2 regions of the Spirillospora sp. NPDC048824 genome follow, and region 1 is predicted to be linked to the other one. Evidence: predicted binding sites of a transcription regulator. Region 1 holds the regulator's gene; the other holds the start of a gene.
The links. The regulator HspR, encoded in region 1, represses chaperone genes until heat shock. The targets are predictions, from matches to a motif close to ANTTGAGTCNNNNNGACTCAANT.

Region 1 (3,410 bases):
TCGACCCGACCGTGCACGAGGCGCTCATGCATTCGTTCTCCCCGGATGTGACCGAGACGAGTGTCGTGGACGTCCTCCAGCCCGGTTACCGCATCGGCGAGCGGATACTGCGCGCCGCACGCGTCGCGGTGGCCGATCCCGAGCCCGACGCCGCCGGAGAGCCCGGCGACGAGGCGGGTGACGACGGCGAGTGACCCCCGGCCCGGCGCCGAGGGGTCCGGGGGTCGCCCCCCGGAAGGACCCGGTGTCCCGTCCCGGCCGCGACGGCCGGGGCGGGACCGCCGGGGCACGTGAAGACATGTGGCAAGTGGCGATAGCAGAAGGCGGGGCGCCGTGAGCACCAAGGACTACCTGGAGAAGGACTACTACAAGGTCCTCGGTGTCGCGAAGACGGCTTCCCAGGAGGAGATCAAGAAGTCCTACCGGAAGCTGGCGCGCAAGTACCATCCGGACGCCAACAAGGGCGACACCGACGCCGAGGACCGTTTCAAGGAGGTCTCCGAGGCCTACGACGTCCTGTCGGACGACAAGCGCCGCAAGGAGTACGACGCGGTCCGGTCGATGCCGGGCGGTTTCCGCGGCCAGCAGGGCGGCGGCTTCCCCTTCGACTTCGGCGACCTGTTCGGGCAGCCCGGCAGCGGCGGCGGAACGCAGGCGGGCGGCGCCGGGGAGCGCATCGGCGACCTGTTCGGCGGCCTGTTCGGGCGGGGCGGCGGCGGCACCCGCACGACGGGCACGACGCGGCGTGCGCGCCGCGGCGCGGACGTCGAGACCGAGGTGACGCTGTCGTTCGGACGCGCGATGAACGGCGTGACCGTCCCGATCAAGCTGACCAGCGAGGCCCCCTGCAACGGCTGCCGCGGGACCGGCGCCAAGGCCGGCACCGTGCCGCGGGTGTGCCCGAACTGCGAGGGCACCGGCCACGAGACCCGCAACCTCGGGAACTTCGGCTTCCAGGAGCCGTGCAAGGACTGCCACGGCCGCGGCCTCGTCGTCGACGACCCGTGCCCGATCTGCCACGGCAGCGGTCGCGCCACCGGCACCCGCACCATCCAGGCGCGCATCCCGGCGGGCGTCGCCGACGGCCAGAAGATCCGGCTCAAGGGCAAGGGCGCGCCGGGCGAGAACGGCGGCCCGCAAGGCGACCTCTACGTCAACATCAAGGTGCAGCCGCACCGGGTGTTCGGCCGCACCGGCGAGAACCTCACGCTGACCGTCCCGGTCACGTTCCCCGAGGCCGCGCTGGGCGCGGAGATCAGGGTGCCGACGTTCCAGGGCCAGCCCGTCACGCTGCGCCTGCCCGAGTCCACGCCGAACGGCCGCACGTTCCGCGTCAAGGGCCGCGGCGCCCCCCGGCGCGACGGCACCAAGGGCGACCTGCTCGTCACCGTCGACGTCCAGGTCCCTCAGAAGCTCGACGACCAGGCACGCGAGGCCCTCGCCCGGCTCCGCGCCGCGGGCACCGGCGACGACCTGCGCGCCGACCTCCTCCAGCAGGCACGACAGGAGTGAGTTGGGTGGATCCGTTCGGCGATGACACACCGGTTTATGTGATCTCGGTGGCGGCGCAGCTGTCCGGGCTGCATCCGCAGACGCTGCGGACCTATGACCGGATGGGGCTGGTGTCTCCCGGCCGGACGGCGGGACGGGGCCGCCGCTACTCGATGCGCGACATCGTGATGCTCCGCGAGATCCAGCGGCTCTCGCAGGAGGAGGGCATCAACCTGTCCGGCATCAAGCACATCCTGGAGCTGCAGCGCGACAACGTGCGGCTCCGCGAGGAGCTCCTCAAGGCGCACGCGGCGCTGGAGGACCTCGCCAACGAACTCGAATCGACGCGTTCCGTCGCGGCGCGGCTGGCGCAGCAGCGGCGGCACGGTGAACAGGGCGGTACCCCCGGCTCCGACCTGGTGCCCATCAGGCACACGAGCGTCGTGGTCTGGCACGAGCGGAACCGGGACTAGGACATCAGGTGGTTGACGGGGGGTCTGGGACATGGACTACAAGCTGACGCAGAAGAGCCAGGAGGCGGTGTCGGTCGCGGTCCGGAGGGCCGCGGCCGAGGGGCACCCCGAGGTGGAGCCCCAGCATCTGCTGGTCGCGCTGATCGCCCTGGCGGACGGCACGGCGGTGCCGCTGCTGGAGGCCGTCGGCGCGGACTGGCAGGCGATCAGGCGCCGCGCCGAGGAGCAGCTCGCGGCGAAGCCGAAGGCGCAGGGCTCGACGGTGGCGACGCCGCGCCTGTCGGGTCAGCTGCAGCGGTCGGTCAACACGGCGGCGAACCGGGCCCAGCAACTGGAGGACGACTACGTCTCGACCGAGCATCTGCTGGTCGGGCTCGCCGCGGACGGGGGCCCGGCGGCGGGCCTGCTCAAGGAGTTCGGTGCGACGCCGCAGGCGCTGCTGGACGCGTTCGAGAAGGTGCGCGGCCACGCCCGCGTCACCACCGAGAACCCCGAGGGCACCTACCAGTCGCTGGAGAAGTACGGCGTCGACCTGACGGCGGCGGCCCGCGACGGCCGGCTCGACCCGGTGATCGGGCGGGACTCGGAGATCCGCCGGGTCGTGCAGGTGCTGTCGCGGCGGACGAAGAACAACCCGGTGCTCATCGGTGAGCCCGGCGTCGGCAAGACCGCCGTCGTGGAGGGCCTGGCGCAGCGCATCGTCGCGGGGGACGTCCCCGAGTCGCTGCGCGGCAAGAAGCTCGTCTCGCTGGACCTCAGCGCCATGGTCGCGGGCGCGAAGTACCGCGGCGAGTTCGAGGAGCGGCTGAAGGCCGTCCTGAACGAGATCAAGGAGAGCGACGGGCGGATCGTCACGTTCATCGACGAGCTGCACACCATGGTCGGCGCGGGCGCGGCCGAGGGCGCGATGGACGCCGGCAACATGCTGAAGCCGATGCTGGCCCGCGGCGAGCTGCGGATGATCGGCGCGACGACGCTGGACGAGTACCGCGAGCGGATCGAGAAGGACGCGGCGCTGGAGCGCCGGTTCCAGCAGGTCTTCGTCGGCGAGCCGACCGTGGAGGACACGATCGCGATCCTGCGCGGGTTGAAGGGCCGCTACGAGGCCCACCACAAGGTGCAGATCAACGACTCGGCGCTGGTGTCGGCGGCGGCGCTGTCGGACCGCTACATCACGTCCCGGTACCTGCCGGACAAGGCGATCGACCTCGTCGACGAGGCCGCGTCGCGGCTGCGCATGGAGATCGACTCCCGTCCGGTGGAGATCGACGAACTCCAGCGCACCGTCGACCGCCTCAAGATGGAGGAGATGAACCTGTCCAAGGAGACCGACGAGGCGTCCCGGCAGCGTCTCGACCGGCTCCGCGCCGACCTGGCGGACAAGCAGGAGCATCTGACCGGCCTCGTCGCCCGCTGGGACAAGGAGAAGGCCGGCCTGAACCGCGT
Region 2 (3,410 bases), on a different contig from region 1:
CGCCAGCGCCGCCGCCAGGCACAGGGCGACCGCGGCGGAGACCAGGTACGGTGCCCGCCAGCCGAGCCACTCGCCGATCATCCCGCCGAACGTGCGGGCCAGCAGGATGCCGCCGATCGACCCCGACAGCAGCGTCCCCATGACCGCGCCGCGCCGGTCGTCGGCTACCAGCCCGGCCGCCATCGGCGCGATGACCTGCGCGACCACGGTCGTGATCCCGACGAGGGCACTGGCGCCGGCCAGCGCAGGCAGCCCGGGGGGCGCCCGCCGCGCCCAGCAGCCCGATCCCGGTGACGACGAGCATCACCACGATCAGCGGCCGGTGCGGGAACCGGTCCCCGAGCGGCACCAGCAGGAAGTTCCCCGCGGCGTACCCGAACTGCGCCGCGGTCACCACCAGCGCGGCCGTCCCCGGCGACACGTCCAGGCCGGACGCGACCAGCGGGCTGACCGCCTGCGGAAAGTAGATGTTCCCCACGGCGACGCCGCAGGTCAGAGCAAGTAGGAAGATCACCCGACGGCTGAGGCCAACGGGTTGCGAGGCATGCGAGGACACGGATGCTCCATCGATTCGACGCGGCAGGATCGAGGCGGCGGGGGAGAACCCCCGCGCGGGATTCGCCTCGGCGTCGAGGAGCGCGGTGCCGGCTAGGCCGTGGTGCGCTCCGCCGCCGAGGCGCCGGTCGTGGACTTGCCGAGACCCGTGTACACGATCTGCCTCCAGAACCGGAGCCGGAACATCACGCCGAAGATCGCATACCCCCCGTAACCACCGCAACCCCGTTTCAATCCTGGCGTCGTAGCGGGGTCCGGATGCCTGCAGGCGATCTCGTTCAGGCTTGCTTTGCGGTTTCGGTGAGGCGCCCCGGTTCGAAGCGCAGGCTCCAGGTTCCGGCGACCGGATGGTCGAGTCCGGCTGGCCAGTAGGAGATGGTCCCGGGCGTGGGCGTGGGCGTGGGCGTGGGCGTGAGGAACTCGTCGGTCAGGTCGATCATCAGGGAAGTGTGTCAAGGGCGGCCGCGGACGCGCGATCCCGGCTCGTCGCACGTGGACGGCGGGACGCCCCGGTGGATGTGATCGCTGAGAGCGAACGTTGCTGAGGAAACAAAATGCTGCTCCGTTTTCTTGAGTGTGGATGACTCAACTTGCCGTTGGGTCGACGTACGGACTTGGAGCTGAGCATGAGCGAGACCCTGACGCTGCCGGTGCTGCCCCTGGACGACGGGGCCGTTCTGCCGGGCATGGTGGTGCCCCTGGACCTGTCCGAGAGCGGTGAGGTCCGGTCGGCCATCGAGGCCGCGCGGGCGGCGGCCCAGTCCAAGGGGCCGGGCATCCGGTCGGTGAGCAAGCCGCGGGTGCTGCTGGTGCCCAGGCTGAACGGGCAGTACGCCGGCATCGGGACGCTGGGCGTCGTCGAGCAGGAGGGGCGGCTGCCCGGCGGTGAGCCGGGCGCGGTCGTCCGGGGCGTGCAGCGGGTGCGGATCGGGACCGGGACGACCGGGCCGGGCGCGGCGCTGTGGGTCGAGGGCACCGCGATCGAGGCGCCGCCCGCGTCCGGGCGGGCGCAGGAGCTGGCGAAGGAGTACAAGAGCCTGGTCAGCGTGATCCTGCAGAAGCGGGGCGCGTGGCAGGTCGTGGACGTGGTGCAGCAGATCGACGACCCGTCCACCCTGGCCGACAACGCCGGCTACGCGCCGTACCTGTCGGACGAGCAGAAGATCGAGGTCCTGGAGACCCCGGACGTGGTGGAGCGGCTCACCCTGGTGATCGGGTGGGCGCGGGACCATCTGGCCGAGCTGGACGTGGCGGAGACGATCCGCAAGGACGTCCAGGAGGGCATGGAGAAGACGCAGCGGGAGTTCCTGCTGCGCCAGCAGCAGGAGGCCATCCGCAAGGAGCTGGCCGAGCTGAACGGCGACCCCGCCGACGAGGAGGACGACTACCGGGCCCGGATCGAGGCGGCGAACCTGCCCGAGAAGGTGCGCGAGGCGGCGCTGAAGGAGGTCGACAAGCTGGAGCGGTCGTCGGACGCCTCGCCCGAGGGCGGCTGGATCCGCACCTGGCTCGACACCGTTCTCGACATTCCGTGGAACGACCGGACCGAGGACGCCTACGACATCGCGGGCGCGCGGGAGATCCTGGACGCCGACCACGCCGGGCTCGATGACGTGAAGGAGCGCATCATCGAGTACCTGGCCGTGCGCAAGCGGCGTGAGGACCGGGGCCTCGGCGTCGTGGGCGGCCGCAGGAGCGGTGCGGTTCTGGCCCTGACCGGCCCTCCCGGCGTCGGTAAGACGTCCCTTGGCGAGTCGGTCGCGCGGGCCATGGGACGCGAGTTCGTCCGGGTCGCCCTGGGCGGAGTCAGGGACGAGGCCGAAATCCGCGGCCACCGCCGTACGTACGTGGGCGCGCTTCCGGGACGGATCGTCCGCGCCATCCGCGAGGCCGGTTCGATGAACCCGGTCGTCCTGCTGGACGAGGTCGACAAGGTCGGCGCCGACTACCGGGGCGACCCGACGGCGGCGCTGCTGGAGGTTCTGGATCCCGAGCAGAACCACACGTTCAGGGACCACTACCTGGAGGTGGAGCTCGACCTGAGCGACGTGCTCTTCCTCGCCACCGCGAACGTGGTGGAGGCGATCCCCGCGCCGCTGCTCGACCGGATGGAGCTCGTCGAGCTGGACGGCTACACCGAGCACGAGAAGGTCACGATCGCCCGCGACCACCTGCTGCCGCGCCAGCTCGACAAGGCGGGGCTGGAGGCGTCCGAGGTGGGCTTCGGCGACGACGCGCTGCGGCTGCTGGCGGCCGAGTACACCCGGGAGGCGGGCGTCCGGTCGCTGGACCGGTCGATCGCGCGGGTGCTCCGGAAGGTCGCCGCGAACGTGGCGATGGAGAAGGCGGACCTGCCGGTCTCGATCGGTGCGGACGACCTCAGGGACTATCTGGGTCGGCCCAGGTACACGCCGGAGGTCGAGCTGAGCCGGAACGAGCGGCGGACGGGCGTGCCGGGCGTCGCGACGGGCCTGGCGGTCACCGGCGCGGGCGGCGACGTCCTCTACATCGAGGCGTCGCTGGCCGACAAGGAGACCGGCGACACGGGCGTGACGCTCACCGGGCAGCTCGGCGACGTGATGAAGGAGTCGGCGCGGATCGCGCTCAGCTACCTGCGTTCGCGCGGCGCCGAGCTGGAGCTGCCGGTCGGCGACCTGAAGGACCGCGGCGTGCACGTCCACGTGCCCGCCGGTGCGATCCCGAAGGACGGGCCGAGCGCGGGCATCACGATGACGACGGCGCTGGCGTCGCTGCTGTCGGGGCGGCCGGTCCGCTCGGACGTGGCGATGACCGGTGAGGTGTCGCTGACCGGGCGGGTGCTGCCGATCGGCGGCCTGAAGCAGAAGCTGCTGGCC

Region 2: a site for HspR is predicted at 1,124-1,146, ahead of lon (endopeptidase La). Genes of this name have one in related genera too.

Annotation. Positions count from the first base shown of each region.
Region 1 is NZ_JBICUS010000022.1:63,426-66,835, reverse strand. It holds gene grpE (nucleotide exchange factor GrpE) at 1-194, shown strand, start outside; gene dnaJ (molecular chaperone DnaJ) at 334-1,512, shown strand; gene ACGFIS_RS32475 (heat shock protein transcriptional repressor HspR) at 1,518-1,964, shown strand; gene clpB (ATP-dependent chaperone ClpB) at 1,996-3,410, shown strand, end outside.
Region 2 is NZ_JBICUS010000014.1:109,924-113,333, forward strand. It holds gene ACGFIS_RS26255 (MFS transporter) at 1-207, opposite strand, end outside; partial or broken gene ACGFIS_RS26260 (MFS transporter) at 317-556, opposite strand; gene ACGFIS_RS26265 (hypothetical protein) at 834-995, opposite strand; gene lon (endopeptidase La) at 1,182-3,410, shown strand, end outside.